4 regions of the Isoalcanivorax pacificus W11-5 genome follow, and region 3 is predicted to be linked to each of the others. Evidence: predicted binding sites of a transcription regulator. Region 3 holds the regulator's gene; each other region holds the start of a gene.
The links. Region 3 encodes sigma-54, which starts transcription at its own class of promoters, with help from an activator protein. Its sites were predicted from a motif close to TGGCACNNNNNTTGCTNT; they were not measured.
Positions count from the first base shown of each region.

Region 1 (4,213 bases), 990 kb from region 3:
GGCGCTTGATCAGTGGCACGGTGGCAAACACCGCGCCTTCGCCCGCCTGCACGAAGAACGAACAAAGCATGGTCGCCATCACGGCCAGGGCCAGTGGCCAGCCGCTGCCGATCTGGCTCATCAGGCCATAGCCGAGCACCAGACCGGCCAGCAGCAGCGCCAGCGAGCGTTTGCGGCCAAAGCGGTCGGACAGCCAGCCACCGCCGGGGCGGGCGACCAGATTCATGAAGGCAAAACCGGACGCGAGCAGGCCGGCGGTGACGGCGGTCAGGTCAAAGGTGTCGATAAAGAACAGCGGCAGCATGGACACCACGGCCAGTTCGGAACCAAACGTCACCATATAGGCCAGGTCAAGAATCGCCACTTGCCGGAAGCGATAGCGGTCGTGTTCGGGCACGCCCTGGCGCAGCCGGGCATGATTGACGCGCCAGATTTGCCAGAGTTGCACGATGGCCAGGCTGAGGATGACGGCGACCAGCGCCAGTTGTGCGTTCAGGCCATACAGGCCGAGCTGGCCCGGTCCCAGACGCCAGACGATCACCAGCAGCGCCCCGTACAGCGGTACACACATGGCCAGATAGAAAAACAGATCGCGGCGGCTGCTGACTTCCAGTGCCGAGGCTTTTTTCGGACGGAAATAGGATGCGCCGGCGGGCGTGTTGCGCGCCCGCCAGAGAAAGACAAGACCGTACACGCAGGACAGCACGCCGGTACAGGCCACAGCCCCGCGCCAGCCGTTGTCGCCGCCGAACAGGAGCGCCAGCGTCGGCAGGCTCATGGCCGCCGCCGCTGAACCGAAATTGCCCCAGCCGCCGTACACGCCTTCCGCAAGCCCCACTTCCCTGGCCGGGAACCATTCGCTGATCAGGCGGATACCGACCACAAAGCCGGCGCCGACAAAACCGAGCAGCAGCCGCGTGACGGCCAGTTGTTCATAGGTAGTGGCCAGCGCGAATGCCCAGCAGGGCAGTGCGGCGATGATCAGCAACCAGCCAAACACCCGCCGTGGACCGAAGCGGTCCACCAGTGAGCCAATGACGACGCGGGCGGGAATGGTCAGCGCCACGTTGAGAATCAGCAGCGCCTTGACCTGGTCGCTGGTGAGATCAAACACCTCGCGGATATCGCCCATCAGCGGGGCATGGGAAAACCACACCACAAAGCTGACAAAGAACGCCATCCAGCTCAGGTGCAACAGGCGTATGCGGGGTTCGGACAGGTTCAGCAGATTGAGTCGCGCGTGCTGTGCAGCCATGAGGTCTCCGTACTCGCGAATAGCGGGGACCGGGCCCACCCGTCCGGGTGTCGTGCATGCCACGGCGCCGGACCTGCCCGGCGGAAAAACCGGGTGGGTGGGCGCCGTTGCCCGTGTTACAGGTGGCGCGCGGCATCATTGCCGCGCGCTGTCCGCAGGGCAGGATGCAGGATGCATACCAGCAAGCGGACACCTGATGTTCTGCGGTCATGGGCCGGTTTGTTCGTCGCCGGCGCTGCGCTGGCGTGCATGCTTGTGGTGCGCGATGCACAAGCGTGATGCAGGGAAATTCCACGCGCAGCCGAGTCGTGATGCTGCACGATGGCGAAAGACGGCTGTGAGGGCGCTCTGGCGCTGGTCGGCGCCCATGCCGGAAAGCTGGCACAACTCTTGCTGAGACTCTTGCCGAGACAGTCCGGTGCATAACACGCCCGGCTCAATGGCGAGCCTGGGTGTATGCATCGCAAAACATGATGAATGAATGAGCAAAGGCGCTCACGGTCCGGTCACCCCCGGGCAGTGAGCGCTTTTTTTTGTGCCTCTTTTCCATACTTCGCTGGCCTGTGTGCCGGCAGGGCGGAGAGGCCGGACAGGTGAAGGAGCGTTGCGTTCATGAGCAGACCTGAACTGGTGATTATCGGCAACGGCATGGTCGGGCAGCACCTGCTGGAAGAGCTGGTTGCCCGCGAACATGGCTATCACATTACGGTGTTCTGTGAAGAACCCCGGCCAGCCTATGACCGGGTGCAGCTCAGCAGTTGGTTCAGTGGCGCCACCACCGAAGACCTGGCGCTGACCAGCACGGCTTTTTTCGAGCAGCACGGGATCAGGTTGCGCCTGGGTGAACGGGTGGAGCGGATCGACCGCGAGGCACGCGTGGTACTGAGCAGCAACGGCGACCGGGTGGCGTATGACAGGCTGGTGCTGGCCACTGGCTCTTATCCGTTCGTACCGCCCATTCCAGGCAACGACCAGCCGCATTGTCTGGTGTACCGCACCATCGAGGACCTTGAAGCCATTCGCGACAGCGCCGCCGTATCGAAACGCGGCGTGGTCATCGGTGGTGGCCTGCTGGGCCTGGAAGCGGCGCGTGCCCTGAACGGGCTGGGGCTGGAAACCCATGTAGTGGAATTCGCGCCGCAATTGATGGCGGTACAACTGGATGAAAACGGCGGCCGCCTGTTGCGCGGCAAGATCGAGGCGCTGGGTGTGCGGGTGCATACCGGCAAGGCCACATCGGCGATTGTCAGCGGCGAAAGTAGCCGTTACCGGCTGGCATTCGCCGACGGTGAATCGCTGGAGACGGATCTGGTGCTATTTTCCGCCGGTATCCGTCCTGCGGATGCGCTGGCGCGCGACGCCGGGCTTGAACTCGGCGAGCGCGGCGGTGTGGTGATCAATGACGCCTGCCAGACCTCGGACCCGGACATTTTTGCCATCGGCGAAGTGGCGCTGTGGCAGGGACGGATCTTTGGCCTGGTGGCGCCCGGTTATGACATGGCCCGTGCCTGCGCCGCACGCCTGCTGGGTGATGACACGCGGTGCTTTACCGGCGCGGACATGAGCACCAAGCTGAAATTGCTGGGCGTGGATGTGGGTTCCATTGGCGATGCGCACGGGCGCACACCGGGCAGCCTGAGCTGTGTATTCGAGGACGGCGCCAGCGGCGTCTACAAGAAACTGGTGCTCGACCCGCAGGGCAAGCGACTGCTGGGCGCGGTGCTGGTGGGGGACGTGGCCGACTACGGCATGCTGCTGCAGTTCTGCCTCAACGACATGCCGTTGCCACCGCAACCGGTGTCGCTGATTCTGCCGGACGCTGGTGGCAAGCCCGCGCTCGGTGTCGATGCCCTGCCGGACAGTGCGCAAATCTGCTCGTGCAATAACGTCTCGAAAGGGCAGTTGTGTTCGGCCATCAGTGCCGGCTGTACCACCGTGGGCGCCTTGAAAAGTGAAACCCGTGCCTCGGCGAGTTGCGGTGGCTGCGCGGCGCTGGTCAAGCAGGTGCTGGATGCAGAGCTGGTGCGCCAGGGCATCGAGGTGAATAACCACCTTTGCGAGCATTTTGCCTACAGCCGCCAGGAGCTTTACCACCTGGTACGCGTGCACGAGGTGCGCACCTTTACGGATCTGCTGGCCCGCTTTGGCCAGGGCAAAGGCTGTGAGATCTGCAAGCCGACCGTGGCGTCCATCCTGGCGTCCTGCTGGAACGACTATGTGCTGCGACCGGAACACACAGGGTTGCAGGACACCAACGATGCCTTCCTCGCCAACCTGCAAAAGGACGGCACCTATTCCGTGGTGCCGCGCGTGCCCGGTGGCGAGATCACCCCGGACAAGCTGCTGGTGATCGGCGACGTCGCGAAAAAATACGACCTCTACACGAAAATCACCGGCGGCCAGCGCATCGATCTGTTTGGCGCACGGGTGGAACAGCTGCCGCTGATCTGGGGCGAACTGGTGGACGCCGGTTTTGAATCCGGGCATGCCTACGGCAAGTCACTGCGCACGGTGAAATCCTGTGTCGGCAGCAGCTGGTGCCGGTACGGAGTGCAGGATTCCGTTGGCATGGCGATCTATGTCGAGGAGCGCTATCGCGGCCTGCGTTCGCCACACAAACTGAAAATGGCGGTGTCCGGCTGCACCCGCGAATGCGCCGAGGCGCAGAGCAAGGACGTCGGCATCATCGCCACGGAAAAAGGCTGGAATCTGTATATCTGCGGCAACGGCGGCATGCGTCCCCGGCATGCGGAACTGTTCGCCAGTGACCTGGATGACGCCACGCTGATCCGCTACATCGATCGCTTCCTGATGTTCTACATCCGCACCGCAGACCGGCTGCAACGCACCTCGGTATGGCGCGACAACCTCGAAGGCGGGCTGGCCTATCTGCAGGACGTGATCATTCATGACTCGCTGGGCCTGGGCGAGGAGCTGGAAATGCAGATGCAGGCGGTG
Region 1 covers NZ_CP004387.1:1,952,700-1,956,912, forward strand. Annotated here, with positions in the region: gene S7S_RS08785 (NarK family nitrate/nitrite MFS transporter) at 1-1,255, opposite strand, end outside; gene nirB (nitrite reductase large subunit NirB) at 1,868-4,213, shown strand, end outside.
Region 1: the regulator sigma-54 is predicted to act here: its motif matches at 1,635-1,652, upstream of nirB (nitrite reductase large subunit NirB).

Region 2 (4,213 bases), 690 kb from region 3:
GGCCGGCTGGGCATGTTCGGTGTGTCGGAAGCCTCGGCCAACGGCGTGGCGGGCAAACTCAAGCTGCTGAAGACAGCGCTGAAAATGCCGTTCATCCATCCGGTGTCATTGATGAATGAAAACCGGGGCACCTTCGGTGTAAACATGGGCCACCTGTGGCACGAGGTGGACAAGATTCGCGAATGGATGGATGCACTGCTGGCGGGTTGGCAGGACGGCTGGGTGCGCCCGCATGTGGACCGCGCGTTTTCGTTCAGTGAGGCGGGCGAAGCGCACGCCTGGATCGAGGCGCGGCGCAATATCGGCAAGGTGCTGCTGGTGCCCTGAAGACGTGGCGGGCGTTATCGCCCGCCACGGTGTATCGGTTGTCAGTCGACGCCGTTGGCGCCGATCTTGTGGATACTGAGGTCGGCACCGTCGAATTCTTCTTCTTCGCTCAGGCGCAGGCCGGACAGCGCTTTGACCAGGCCGTAGCAGACCAGCCCGCCACCAAAGGCAATGCCGACCCCCATCAGCGCACCGATCAACTGCGACAGGAAACTCACGCCGCCCAGGCCGCCGAAGGCTTCCAGGCCGAAAATGCCGGCCGCCAGCGCGCCCCACAGACCGCACACCCCGTGCAGTGGCCAGACACCGAGCACATCATCCACTTTCTGCAGTTTGCGTTGCATGTAACCGAACAGCAGCACGAACAGCACGCCCGCCACCGCGCCGGTGATCAGCGCGCCGACCGGATGCATCAGGTCAGAGCCGGCACACACGGCCACCAGCCCGGCCAGCGGACCGTTGTGAATAAAGCCGGGGTCTTTGCGGCCGGCCAGCATGGAGGCAATGATGCCGCCGACCATGGCCATCAGGCTGTTCACCGCCACCAGGCCGGAGATGCCGTCCAGTGTCTGCGCGGACATCACGTTGAAGCCGAACCAGCCGACCGTCAGTACCCAGGCGCCGAGTGCCAGGAACGGGATGTTCGAGGGTGCGAAGGCCACCAGTTGTCCCTGACGGAAACGGCCGCGCCGCGTGCCCAGCAGCAGGATCGCCGCCAGCGCCAGCCAGCCGCCCATGCCGTGCACGACGATGGAGCCGGCGAAATCATGGAACGGCGCGCCGAAGGTGGTTTCCAGCCAGTCCTGCACACCGTAGTTGCCGTTCCAGATGATGCCTTCGAAGAACGGGTAGATCAGGCCCACGCACAGGGCGGCGGCCACCAGCATCGGATAGAAGCGCGCACGCTCTGCCACGCCGCCGGAAATAATGGCCGGGATGGCGGCGGCGAAGGTCACCAGGAAGAAGAACTTCACCAGCGCGTAGCCATGCTCGGCGGTGAGCTCGGTGGCGCTGACCATGAAATGGGTCTGGTAGGCGATCTGATAACCGACAAAAAAGTAGGCCAGGGTCGAGACGCCGAAGTCGGTCATGATCTTGACCAGCGCATTGACCTGGTTCTTGTGCCGCACGGTGCCTACTTCCAGAAAGGCGAAGCCGGCGTGCATGGCCAGGACCATGATGGCGCCCAGCAGAATGAACAACGTATTGGCGCTGGCCGTAAGCGTGGCGACGGCGCTGTGTACTGAATCCACGGTGATCTCCCATTACGTGCGTGTACCGAAATGGTGCGCATGGCCATGCGGTGCACGATATCAGTGCGCATAAAGCCGTTCGTGCCCTGCGTCTGCGCGGCAGGTGCCGGACGATACGCGATGTAAATCAGTGGCTTGCAGGGTTTGCCGGCCAGACCTGCGTCATCAGGGGGCTGCCGGCGGCGCTGCACGCCGCTGCGCTGTGCCATAAGGATGCACAAAGCGTGCCTGAAATGGTGCGATGCACTGTTATCTGGCGCCTCGGGGTGGGCGGGAGAAAAGGTCGGGGGTGGCGGACGGTGGATGTGGCACCAGGACGGTGCAGTCAGGGTGTGCCGAACAGCGCCTTCATGCGTGGCAGATGCTCGCTCAGTTCGAAGCTGATGTCGCGGGCCAGCACATCCAGCAGCACGATGGCATTGACTGCCGCGTCGGAGTCGCCGGCGTCCGCCAGGCGCCGGGCGAAGCTGCGGTTGAGCTGGTTCAGGTTGGCGTACAGGCGCTCCATCGTGGCGGCCACATCGTGCCCGTCGCGCCCGGCCAGGTATTCGCGCAACAACAGCACGGACAGCGCCCGGGTGAAGGTTTCCTCTTCCGTGGCCAGCGGCAGATGCTGCAGCGCCATCGGGTGCAGCGGTCGTGTGTGTGGGCAGTCGCTGAGCGCACTGATCAGCCCGAGCAATGAGCTCAGCGCCCGTTGCAGGGTCGTGTCGGTGCGGTAGCTGCGCTGCGGTGTGTCCACGGTGAGCGTGACCGGCTCATAGGAGCGGCCGTCGCGCAGGCCGGTGAAGGCGTGGGCAATGTTCACCGCGACCGGACAGAACGGGTGTTCGGCCGGGTCCAGGGTGCAGTGGCTGCACTGGTGATGCGTAAGGGCGGCCCAGGCTGGCGGGATGAAGTCTGCGGCCGGGCGCAATCGGTGGTCGGCCGGGTCCGGGCGCACCGGAATGTGGTCTTCACGTCCGTCGGCATAGGTGAGCTGATAGGTCAGTTCATAGGCCATGGGGACGGTGCGCCTTCTGGCCGGGACGGGAGGGTGGCGCCGGGGTGGCCAGGCCGGGGCGCGCTGACGCCGCGTTCAGCAGCGGCAGGCGGATACTGAAATGCGCCCCTTCGCCCGGTGTGCTGTGGACGCTGATCTCGCCCTGGTGGCGCTGGACGATGTCCTGCGAAATGGCCAGCCCCAGCCCGGTGCCTTCGCCCACCGGCTTGGTGGTGAAGAACGGCTCGAACAGGGTGGCCATGTGCTCGGGCTGAATGCCGGGGCCGTTGTCGATGACCTCGATGATCAGGTGCGTGCCGTGGTTTCGGGTGCGAATCTGTATCACGCCCGGCACGGGCTGGCTCTGCTGCGCCTGCATGGCCTGCGCGGCGTTCACCACCAGGTTGAGCAGCACCTGTGTGAGTTGGGACTCCGAACCGCTGATCTGCGCCGTGGCGGCACTCAGCGTCACATCCAGCTTTATCTGCCGGCGCAGTTCGTGGCGTGCCAGATTCAGCGCCGTCTCGATGCATTTGTGCACATCCACCGGCGTAAAGGCGTCGGTGCCCTCGTGGGAAAAACTCTTCAGGTCGCTGATGATCTTGCGGATGCGCAGGATACCATCACGAGTTTCCTGCATCAGGGCAGGGTAATCCTCCACGGCGTAGGTAATGTCGTCGCGGTTATGCGGCGCGTCAGCGGGCGGGAACAGGTCACCGACCTGATCCGGCGGCAGTTTGGCGCTGGCGCGAATGGCAAACGCGGACAGGGTTTCCAGATACTCACCCAGGCGGTTGATGTTGGCGCTGACGTAGGCAATCGGATTGTTGATCTCGTGGGCAATGCCGGCAGAAATCACCCCCAGTGAGGCCATTTTCTCCGAGTGCAGCAGCATGTTTTCTGCCCGGTGCAGGGAGGCTTCCTTGCTGCGGACTTCGCGGCGCAGGGCATCGTTCTGCTGATGGAAGCGGGTGACATCGGTGCCGAAATAGATATAGCCGGTGTCCGCCTCGGTGATGAACGACAGCGGGAACACGAAGGTATCCACCCAGCGTATGCCGCTGTCCCGTGTGCGCAGGCAGAGCTGGCCGTGCCAGACCCGCTCCTGTTGCAGTGTGCGGCGCATGTCGCTGGCGGCTTCGGCATGAATGGCGCGGACGCCGACCTCTTTCTGGTGGCGGCCCACCAGTTCCGTCAGCGGGGTGCCGCTGAGGTCGACCAGCTTGTCATTGGCGTAGGTCAGCACGCCGTGCAGGTCGGTGGTGAAGACGCAGTACTGGTCGATGATCCGCGCCAGTGGCCCGAGCACTTTGCGATTGATGTCGTAGGCATCGGCACTGGTTTCGATCAGGCGCAGCTTGGCACCGAACACGCTGTTGGTGAGCGAGGAAAATTCCGCCAGCCGGGCTTCCACCTTCAGTGAGGCGCGGTAAGTGCGGTGCATGAAGAACACCACCACCAGCATGATCAGCAATGAGGCAATAATGTAGAAGCCGCTGCTCTGCTGATCCAGCAGCGGCGCCAGTAGTCCGGCCAGGAAATCCATCAGGGGCGCCGTCAGTGCGCGGGCGCGCGCTGGCGGCGCAGCAGGTCCAGTTCCTGCTGCTGATCACGCACTTTCTGCGCGAGCATGCGGTTTTCCAGCAGGATC
Region 2 covers NZ_CP004387.1:270,879-275,091, forward strand. Annotated here, with positions in the region: gene S7S_RS01305 (synaptic vesicle VAT-1 family membrane protein) at 1-327, shown strand, start outside; gene S7S_RS01310 (ammonium transporter) at 369-1,580, opposite strand; gene S7S_RS01315 (DUF6901 family protein) at 1,906-2,583, opposite strand; gene S7S_RS20080 (ATP-binding protein) at 2,573-4,108, opposite strand; gene S7S_RS01325 (response regulator) at 4,120-4,213, opposite strand, start outside.
Region 2: the regulator sigma-54 is predicted to act here: its motif matches at 1,793-1,810, upstream of S7S_RS01310 (ammonium transporter).

Region 3 (4,213 bases):
GCCAGGTGGTCGGCCTGCTCGGCCCGAACGGGGCCGGCAAGACCACCTGCTTTTATATGATCGTTGGCCTGGTGCCGCCGGACGCCGGCTACATCACCATCAACAGCGACAATATCACCGCCCTGCCGATGCACGGCCGCGCCCGGCGCGGCATCGGCTACCTGCCGCAGGAAGCCAGCATCTTCCGCCGCCTGTCCGTGGCCGACAACATCATGGCCATCCTGGAAACCCGCAAGGACCTGGACAAGCGTGCGCGCGAACAGCGCATGGAAGAGCTGTTGCAGGAATTCCACATCACCCACCTGCGCGACAGCCTGGGCATGAGCCTCTCCGGTGGCGAACGCCGCCGCGCCGAGATCGCCCGTGGCCTGGCCACCGATCCGCACTTCATCCTGCTGGATGAACCCTTCGCCGGTGTTGATCCGATCTCCGTGAACGACATCAAGGGCATCATCCGCCACCTGCGCGACCGTGGCATCGGCGTCCTGATCACCGACCACAACGTGCGCGAGACACTGGATATCTGCGACACCGCCTACATCGTCAGCGAAGGCCACATCATCGCCGCCGGCGATGCCGACACCATCCTGGCCAACCAGAAGGTGCGCGACGTTTACCTCGGCGCCGATTTCAGGCTTTGAAGCACGCCCGCCGGGCGTGCAGCCAGGGAGCTGCGAGCGGCGGGCTACGAGCTTTTGTTTTTGAGCCGGCAGCCCCCGCACACCTTCCGCACCACCCGCCAATGCACCACTTCGGTGCAAAATCAACGCCCTACCCCTTCCCCTTGTTTTTTTCAAGAATGGGCACGGAAATTGCTAGTTGCTATGCTGCCCCTCGTTTCGTACCACTTCGGGGGCAGTGCAAATCCGCATGAAACCGGGTCTGCAGATACAGATAGGTCAGCACCTGACCATGACGCCACAACTACAGCAGGCGATTCGCCTGTTGCAGTTGTCGACGCTTGACCTGCGCCAGGAGATCCAGGAAGCGGTGGACACCAACCCGCTGCTGGAACTGGAAGAGAACGACCCCTACGACCAGGACACCAGCGACGACACGGAGCTGGCCGAAGTCACGGGCGAAGACCCGGAGACCCTGGCCCAGCTCGACAGTGAAGTCGACACCGACTGGGAAGACCCGTACACCGAATCCTCCGGTGCGGGCGCCAGCGACGACGACATGGACGCCTGGGAAGAGCGCACCGCCGGCACCACCTCCCTCGATGAACACCTGCTCTGGCAACTCAACCTGGCCGTCATCAGCGACGCCGACCGCGCCATCGCCTACGCCATCATCGAATCCCTGGACGACCGTGGTTACCTGACCAGCACGCTGGAGGACATCGCCGAGGCCACCCGCCAGATGCTCGGCGACGACGCCCCCGACGACAGCTTCCCCGAAGAAGACGAAGTGATCGCCGTGCTGCACCGGGTACAGCAGTTCGATCCACCCGGCGTGGCCGCCCGCGACCTGGCCGAGTGCCTGGCCATCCAGTTGCGCCAGTTGCCCGAAGACACCCTCTGGCGCGAGCAGGCGCTGACCCTGACCCGTCACCTGCCACTGCTGGAAAGCCGCGAGTTCGCCACCCTGCGCCGGCACCTGGCTGTCAACGAAGACGAGATGATCGAGGTGATCCGTCTGTTGCGCAGCCTCAATCCACATCCCGGCGACAGCATCAGCAGCGGTGAACGCGACTACATCGTGCCGGACGTGATCGTGCGCCGGCGCGGCCGCCGCTGGCTGGTGGAACTGAATGGCGAGGCCCTGCCCAAAGTGCGCCTGAACAGCCACTACGCCAGCCTGGCCGGCAAGAGCCAGCGCGAAGAGGACAACAGCTACCTGCGCGCCCAGTTACAGGAAGCGCGCTGGTTCCTGAAAAGCCTGCAAAGTCGCAACGAGACACTGCTCAAGGTGGCCTCGCGCATCGTCGAGGTGCAGCAGGGCTTCTTCGAATACGGTGAAGAGGCCATGAAACCGCTGGTGCTGGCCGACATCGCCAGCGCCGTGGAGATGCACGAATCGACCATTTCCCGCGTCACCAGCCAGAAATACATGTTCACGCCACGGGGCATGTTTGAACTGAAATTCTTCTTTTCCAGCCATGTGGGAACGGACGGCGGCGGCGAATGTTCAAGTACCGCCATTCGTGCCATCATTAAGAAGCTGATTGCCGCCGAGAGTCCACGCAAGCCGCTGAGCGACAGCCGGCTTGCCAGCCTGCTCAACGAACAGGGGATTCAGGTGGCACGACGCACAGTCGCCAAGTACCGGGAGGCGATGAGAATTCCGGCGTCCAGCGAGCGCAAGCGGCTGGTGTAGCGCCTCAGGAGCGTCAGCGGTACCAAGCGCCTCAGGAACAGGCTACACTCCGGCCCCGCAGGACGGCGGATCACACAGCTTGTACAGGAGTCAGCCCATGCAGATCAATATCAGCGGCCATCACCTGGATATCACCGACGCCCTGCGTGAATACGTGAACGAGAAATTCAACCGCCTTGAGCGCCACTTCGACCACATCACCAGTATCCAGGTGATCCTGTCGCCGGAGCCGAAGACGCACAAGGCGGAGTCGACCATCCGCATCGCAGGCGGCGAGGTGTTCGCCACCGCCGAGGCGGAAGACATGTATGCCGCGATTGACATGCTGACTGACAAACTCGACCGACAGATCCTCAAACACAAGGAGAAGTCGGTCAACCGTAACCACGGCCACTAACCGACTCGATCAGGCACCATCATGCGCGTACGGGAACTGCTCACTCCGGAAAGAACCCACTATCACCTGCATGGCGCCAGCAAAAAGCGCCTGCTGGATCAGGTTGCCCAGCTTGCCGCACAGGGCAACCCGGAACTGGGGGAGCAACAGGTCTTCGAAGCCCTGATTGCCCGTGAGCGCCTTGGCAGTACCGGCATTGGGGAAGGCATCGCCATTCCCCATTGCCGTCTGGCTTCCTGCCAGCAGCCGGTCGGCATGCTGATCAGCCTCGACGAAGCGATCGATTTCGATGCCGTCGATGGCCGCCCGGTGGACCTGGTGTTCGTGCTGCTGGTCCCCGAAGACAACCCCGAACAACACCTCAAGACGCTCAGCCACCTCGCCGCCCTCTTTAACGAACAAAGCTTCCGCGACGGCCTGCGTGGCGCCAATTCCGCCAGCCATCTTTATCGCACCGCCGTCGATTCCGAGGCAGAACTGCAACTCGCTTCCTGATACCCTGACTGCCGTATGTCGTCAGCCGCCGCAGTGCGGCGTTCACGGGAGACTGCTGCATGAAACTGCTGATCCTCAGCGGCCGCTCCGGATCGGGCAAGACCACCGCGTTGCAGGCACTGGAAGACCTGGGCTTCTACTGTGTCGACAACCTGCCGCTGGGCCTGTTGCCGACGCTGGCCACGCAATTGCGCGAAGAAAACCACGATATCCAGCGCGTCGCCGTCGGCATTGACGCACGCAACCTGCGCAGCCAGCTCCCCTGCTTCGCCGAACTGCTGGCGCAGGTGAAAGCACAGGGCGTGGCGTGCGAAGTCATCTACCTCGACGCCGACCACGACACCCTGCTCAACCGTTTCAGCGCCACCCGCCGCCGGCACCCGCTGAGCGACCAGAACATGTCTCTCTCGGAAGCCATCGGACACGAAGGCGAATTGCTGGCCAGCATCCAGGGCGCCGCCGACCTGCTGGTGGACACCAGCCACCTGGACCCGCACAGCCTGCGCAACCTGATCCGCATGCGCGTGGCGCAACGTGAAGGCCGGCTGTCACTGCTGCTGGAATCGTTCGGTTTCAAGAACGGCGTGCCGCCGGATGCCGACCTGGTGTTCGACGCGCGCATGCTGCCCAACCCGCACTGGGACCCGGCGCTGCGGCCGTTCGACGGCCGCCAGCCTCCCATTATCGATTTCCTCGACGCCCAGCCCGACAGTGCGCAACTGCTGGACGACCTGGAACACTGGCTGCTGCGCTGGCTGCCGCGTTATGAAGCCAACGACCGCAGCTACATGACCGTGGCCATCGGCTGCACCGGTGGCCGCCACCGGTCCGTGTACCTGGTGGAACATCTGGCCGAACGTCTGCGCAAGGCCGGCTGGCCGGCCCAGGTACGGCACCTGCAACTGGAGTGACCGGCAACCGTTGCCCGTCCCGCTCATCCATTATTCAAGGAGCCCCAGGTGCCCGACGCCCTGCATGCCGAACTGCATATCATCAACCGCC
Region 3 covers NZ_CP004387.1:965,207-969,419, reverse strand. Annotated here, with positions in the region: gene lptB (LPS export ABC transporter ATP-binding protein) at 1-641, shown strand, start outside; gene S7S_RS04565 (RNA polymerase factor sigma-54) at 871-2,319, shown strand; gene hpf (ribosome hibernation-promoting factor, HPF/YfiA family) at 2,417-2,716, shown strand; gene ptsN (PTS IIA-like nitrogen regulatory protein PtsN) at 2,738-3,211, shown strand; gene rapZ (RNase adapter RapZ) at 3,271-4,122, shown strand; gene S7S_RS04545 (HPr family phosphocarrier protein) at 4,171-4,213, shown strand, end outside.

Region 4 (4,213 bases), 1.5 Mb from region 3:
TACAACACCGCCGCCAGGCGCTTGGCGTCCAGGCCGGAGTCGCCTTCCACCGACGGCAACAGTTCACACAGCATTTCCATGCAGGAGCGCAACGAGCGTGGCACTTCCGCACGCAGGATCAGCATCTCTGCCACGTGCTCATGGGTAATGCGGTCACTGTACAGTTCACGATACGCCTCAAACGCACCGACCGACCGCAACAGGGCATTCCAGCGGTAATAATCCACCGCGCTATTGCCCTTCGGCCCCTGTATCTGGTGCTTCACATCCAGAATCCGGGCGGTGTTGTCGGCGCGTTCGATAAAGGTACCGATGCGGATAAAACGGAACGCATCGTTGCGAATGATGGTGCCGTAGGTAGCACCCCGAAACAGGTGCGAGCGCTCCTTCACCCAGTCCAGGAAAGCGCTGGCGCCCATGGCGATCAGGCCGTAGCGACGGATGTTCTGCAGCTCGATCCAGGTGGTGTTGATGCTCTCCCAGATTTCACTGGTGATCTTGCCACGCACCGCATGGGCGTTTTCGCGTGCCTGGCGGATGCAGCAGTAAATGCTGCCGGGGTTGTCTTCATCCAGAGCGAAAAAGTGCAGCACATTGTTGACCTGCACCGTATCGTATTTCTCGATATAGCGTTCCAGGCTGCCGGTGATTTTCAGGGGCGCGGCGACTTCCTCGTTCACCGTTTCCGAAAACGGGATCAGTGACAGGTTCCAGGCCACGTCGAGCATCCGGGCGATATTCTCCGCGCGCTCCAGGTGCCGCGACATCCAGTACAGTTCCGATGCGGTCCGGCTCAGCATGACGGCGCCTCCAGTACCCAGGTGTCCTTGGTGCCACCGCCCTGCGACGAGTTCACCACCAGCGAGCCTTCTTTCATGGCCACACGGGTCAGCCCGCCCGGCACCAGACGCACCTCGCGGCCACTGAGGACGAACGGCCGCAGGTCGATATGCCGTGGCGCGATGCCCTCCTCGACGAAGACCGGGCAACTGGACAGCGACAGCGTCGGTTGCGCAATGTAGTTCTCCGGATACGCCACCAGTTGCTTGCGGAACTGCTCGATCTGCTCGCGCGTACTGGCCGGGCCGATCAGCATGCCGTAGCCACCGGCGCCATGGACTTCCTTCACCACCAGCTCATGCAGGTTGTCGAGCACGTGGCCAAGATCATCTGCCTTGCGACACTGCCAGGTGGGTACGTTTTTCAGGATCGGTTCCTGGCCGAGGTAAAAGCGGATCATGTCCGGCACATAGGGGTAAATCGACTTGTCATCCGCCACACCGGTACCGACCGCATTGGCCAGCACCACATTGCCTTCACGGTAGGCAGACATCAGGCCCGGCACACCAAGCATGGAATCCGGCTCGAACGCCAGCGGGTCCAGGTAGGCGTCATCAATACGGCGATAGATCACATCCACCCGCTGCGGGCCGGCGGTCGTGCGCATGTAGACGAAGCCCCCCTTGGTGAACAGGTCAGCACCTTCCACCAGCTCCACGCCCATCTGCCGGGCGAGGAAGGCATGTTCGAAATAGGCACTGTTGTAGCGGCCGGGTGTCAGCACCACTACGCACGGGCTTGCGACATGGCAACTCTGCGCCAGCATTTCGTGCAGCAGTGCCGGATAATGGTCCACCGGCGCCACGCGATGCTTCGCAAACAATTCCGGGTACAGCCGCATCAGCATGCGGCGGTTTTCGATCATGTAGGAGACCCCCGACGGCGTGCGCAGGTTGTCCTCCAGCACATAATAATCGCCGTCGTTGTTGCGGATCAGATCGACACCTGCGATATGCGCATAGATGGCGTTTGGCAGGTCCAGCCCCTGCATGCAGGGCTGGTACTGGGCATTGGCAAATACCTGATCCGCCGGAATGCGGCCGGATTTCAGGATCGCCTGGTCGTGATAGATATCGTGCAGAAACAGGTTCAGCGCCTCGACCCGTTGCAGGATGCCCTGCTCCAGCGCCTGCCACTCGGCCGCCGGGATGATGCGCGGCAGGCTGTCGAACGGGATCAGCCGTTCGGTGCCCTCCTCGGCGCCGTACACATTGAAGGTAATCCCGACCCGGTGAAAAAGCAGATCCGCTTCCTTGCGCTTGCGCTCGATGGTGTCCATCGACACCCCTTCGAGCCAGCGCCAGTAGGCGGCATATTGTTCCCGCACCTTGCCGGGTGCGCCAAACATCTCGTCAAACCCGCCTGCGGGCGGTGTAGTCACCTTGATCATCAGGTCCTGCCCTCGACATCGTCTCCTGCCTGAGGACCTCAGCAACCACCATGCCAACAACCACTGCGTAAATCCGCCTGCTTCAGGCCCGAAAATGGCGCACCGCACCACAACGGATCAATTCGCGCACCAACGCAACGCACCCAGGCAACGTATCAGGGCTGTCCATGCCGGGCCAGCCAGACAATGGCCTCGGCACGGCTGCTGACTCCGAGCTTGGCGAAAATATTCTTCATGTGCCATTTGATCGTCGTCACTGCCACACCGGAGGTTTCACTGATCTCGCGGTTGGACAGGCCATCACGCAGCAGCGTCAGGATCTCCGCCTCGCGGGCCGTGAGCGCGGCAGTCACGGGTGCAGCCACCGGCATCTGAGTGGACGGCAACAGCGAGGCGAACATCTGCAGGTAGATATCCGGCAGGGTCACCTCGCCAAGCCGGTGCGCCTCCGCGACCACCAGCGCCAGGCCCGGTGCTTCATCAAAAGCAGTACGATTCAGCGCTTCCAGGCCATAACGTGCTATCAGCGCTTTCAACTGCTGTCGCGCGGCAGCAGGCCGCCCCCGACGCCAGGTGCCCGCCACCCGGCAGGCATCGGCCACCAGCGCCCTGGCATTGGCGCCCTGCCGGCGCAACATGCCGGCAATGGCCGCGAGCACACCGTCGGCACGGTCATAATCCTGCCGCGACCACAGCCACAGCACCACGCCCATGCCGGCCCGTTCGCGGTTTTCATCATAGGTCCCGGCGGCCTGCCATTCGCCGGCCAGCAAACGGGGCAGCAGGCGATATTCCGTCATCACCTGCTCCATGCGATGGTGATCGCCGGCGGCGAAGGCCTGACGCATTTTTTCGTGCACAAGCTGGCTGACAAAACGGTCGTAATTCCCCAGCGTGAGAATCCGTTCCAGATGCTGCAACAGCCGTTGCGCCCGGCCCGGCTGGCCAGCCAGATCGAACAACCGGCTCATATTCAGATACGCCGCCGCAATCACCTCGGTGGCGCAGGAGGAACTGACCCTGGGCAACAGGCTGTCACCAAGATGACGGGCCTGGTCAAGCTGGCTCATCTCGTAATGCAACACCATCATCGCCGTGGCGGCATTGACCCAGGCCGGGCCCGGCGCATCAGGCTGGTAGCGCCGGAACATCTCATGCACCGACTGGGTGGCGTGCAGCATACGGCCACGATTGCGGTCGCACAGCACCAGGATCAGGTCGGCGTAGCTTTCCAGGTAACGGTAGCCGAGCCGCGAGAGAATATCCTTTGCGCGCTGGGCGTAATGCAACGCCGTGTCGAATTCCGCATGCAACAGATAATGGTAAGCAATGATCGCCAGCGAAAAAGCACGCACATCATGCTGCCCGGTGGAGGCGAGCAATACTGCCTGATCATCATCGATACGAAAATGACAGTCGCGCTGGAAAAACAGCAACATGCTTTCCAGAAAGGCCGGCGTCCAGGCTTCCGCAAAGCGCCCCTGGCGCTCGGCCGGCGGCACCGCCAGCGAGGCGTCAATGTAGTAGCGCGCCTGATTGAAACGCCGCGACAGAATCAACGCACCGATCAACGGGCCGCACAGATCCGTATTCGGCACCACCTGCGCTTCCGGCAACGCCAGCAGCCAGTGCATGATGCGTGTGTAGTCACCGCGCTGGTGCCACAGATAGCAGCACTGCGTGAGCATCTGTTCGAAAAAATGCGGAGCCGCCACCTGGCGCGCATGCTGCAACGCACTCTCTTCCTCCGCATGGTCACGCCACCAACAGGCCGCCCGGCGATGCAGCTGGTCAAGCGTGTCCGGCGCACTGGTCTGCAAGCGCGCCAGCAGAAACTCCTGGAACAGCGTGTGGTAGCGCATCCAGCCTGGGTGGTCCTCGACCGGGTGCAGAAACAGCTCGCGCGATTGCAGATAGGACAGCACCGGTGCGCTACTGCCCGGTCCGTCCAGCAGCGCATCACACAACGGTTCGCAAAAACGC
Region 4 covers NZ_CP004387.1:2,470,453-2,474,665, forward strand. Annotated here, with positions in the region: gene S7S_RS11185 (alpha-E domain-containing protein) at 1-800, opposite strand, end outside; gene S7S_RS11190 (circularly permuted type 2 ATP-grasp protein) at 794-2,230, opposite strand; gene S7S_RS11195 (winged helix-turn-helix domain-containing protein) at 2,386-4,213, opposite strand, start outside.
Region 4: the regulator sigma-54 is predicted to act here: its motif matches at 2,269-2,286, upstream of S7S_RS11190 (circularly permuted type 2 ATP-grasp protein).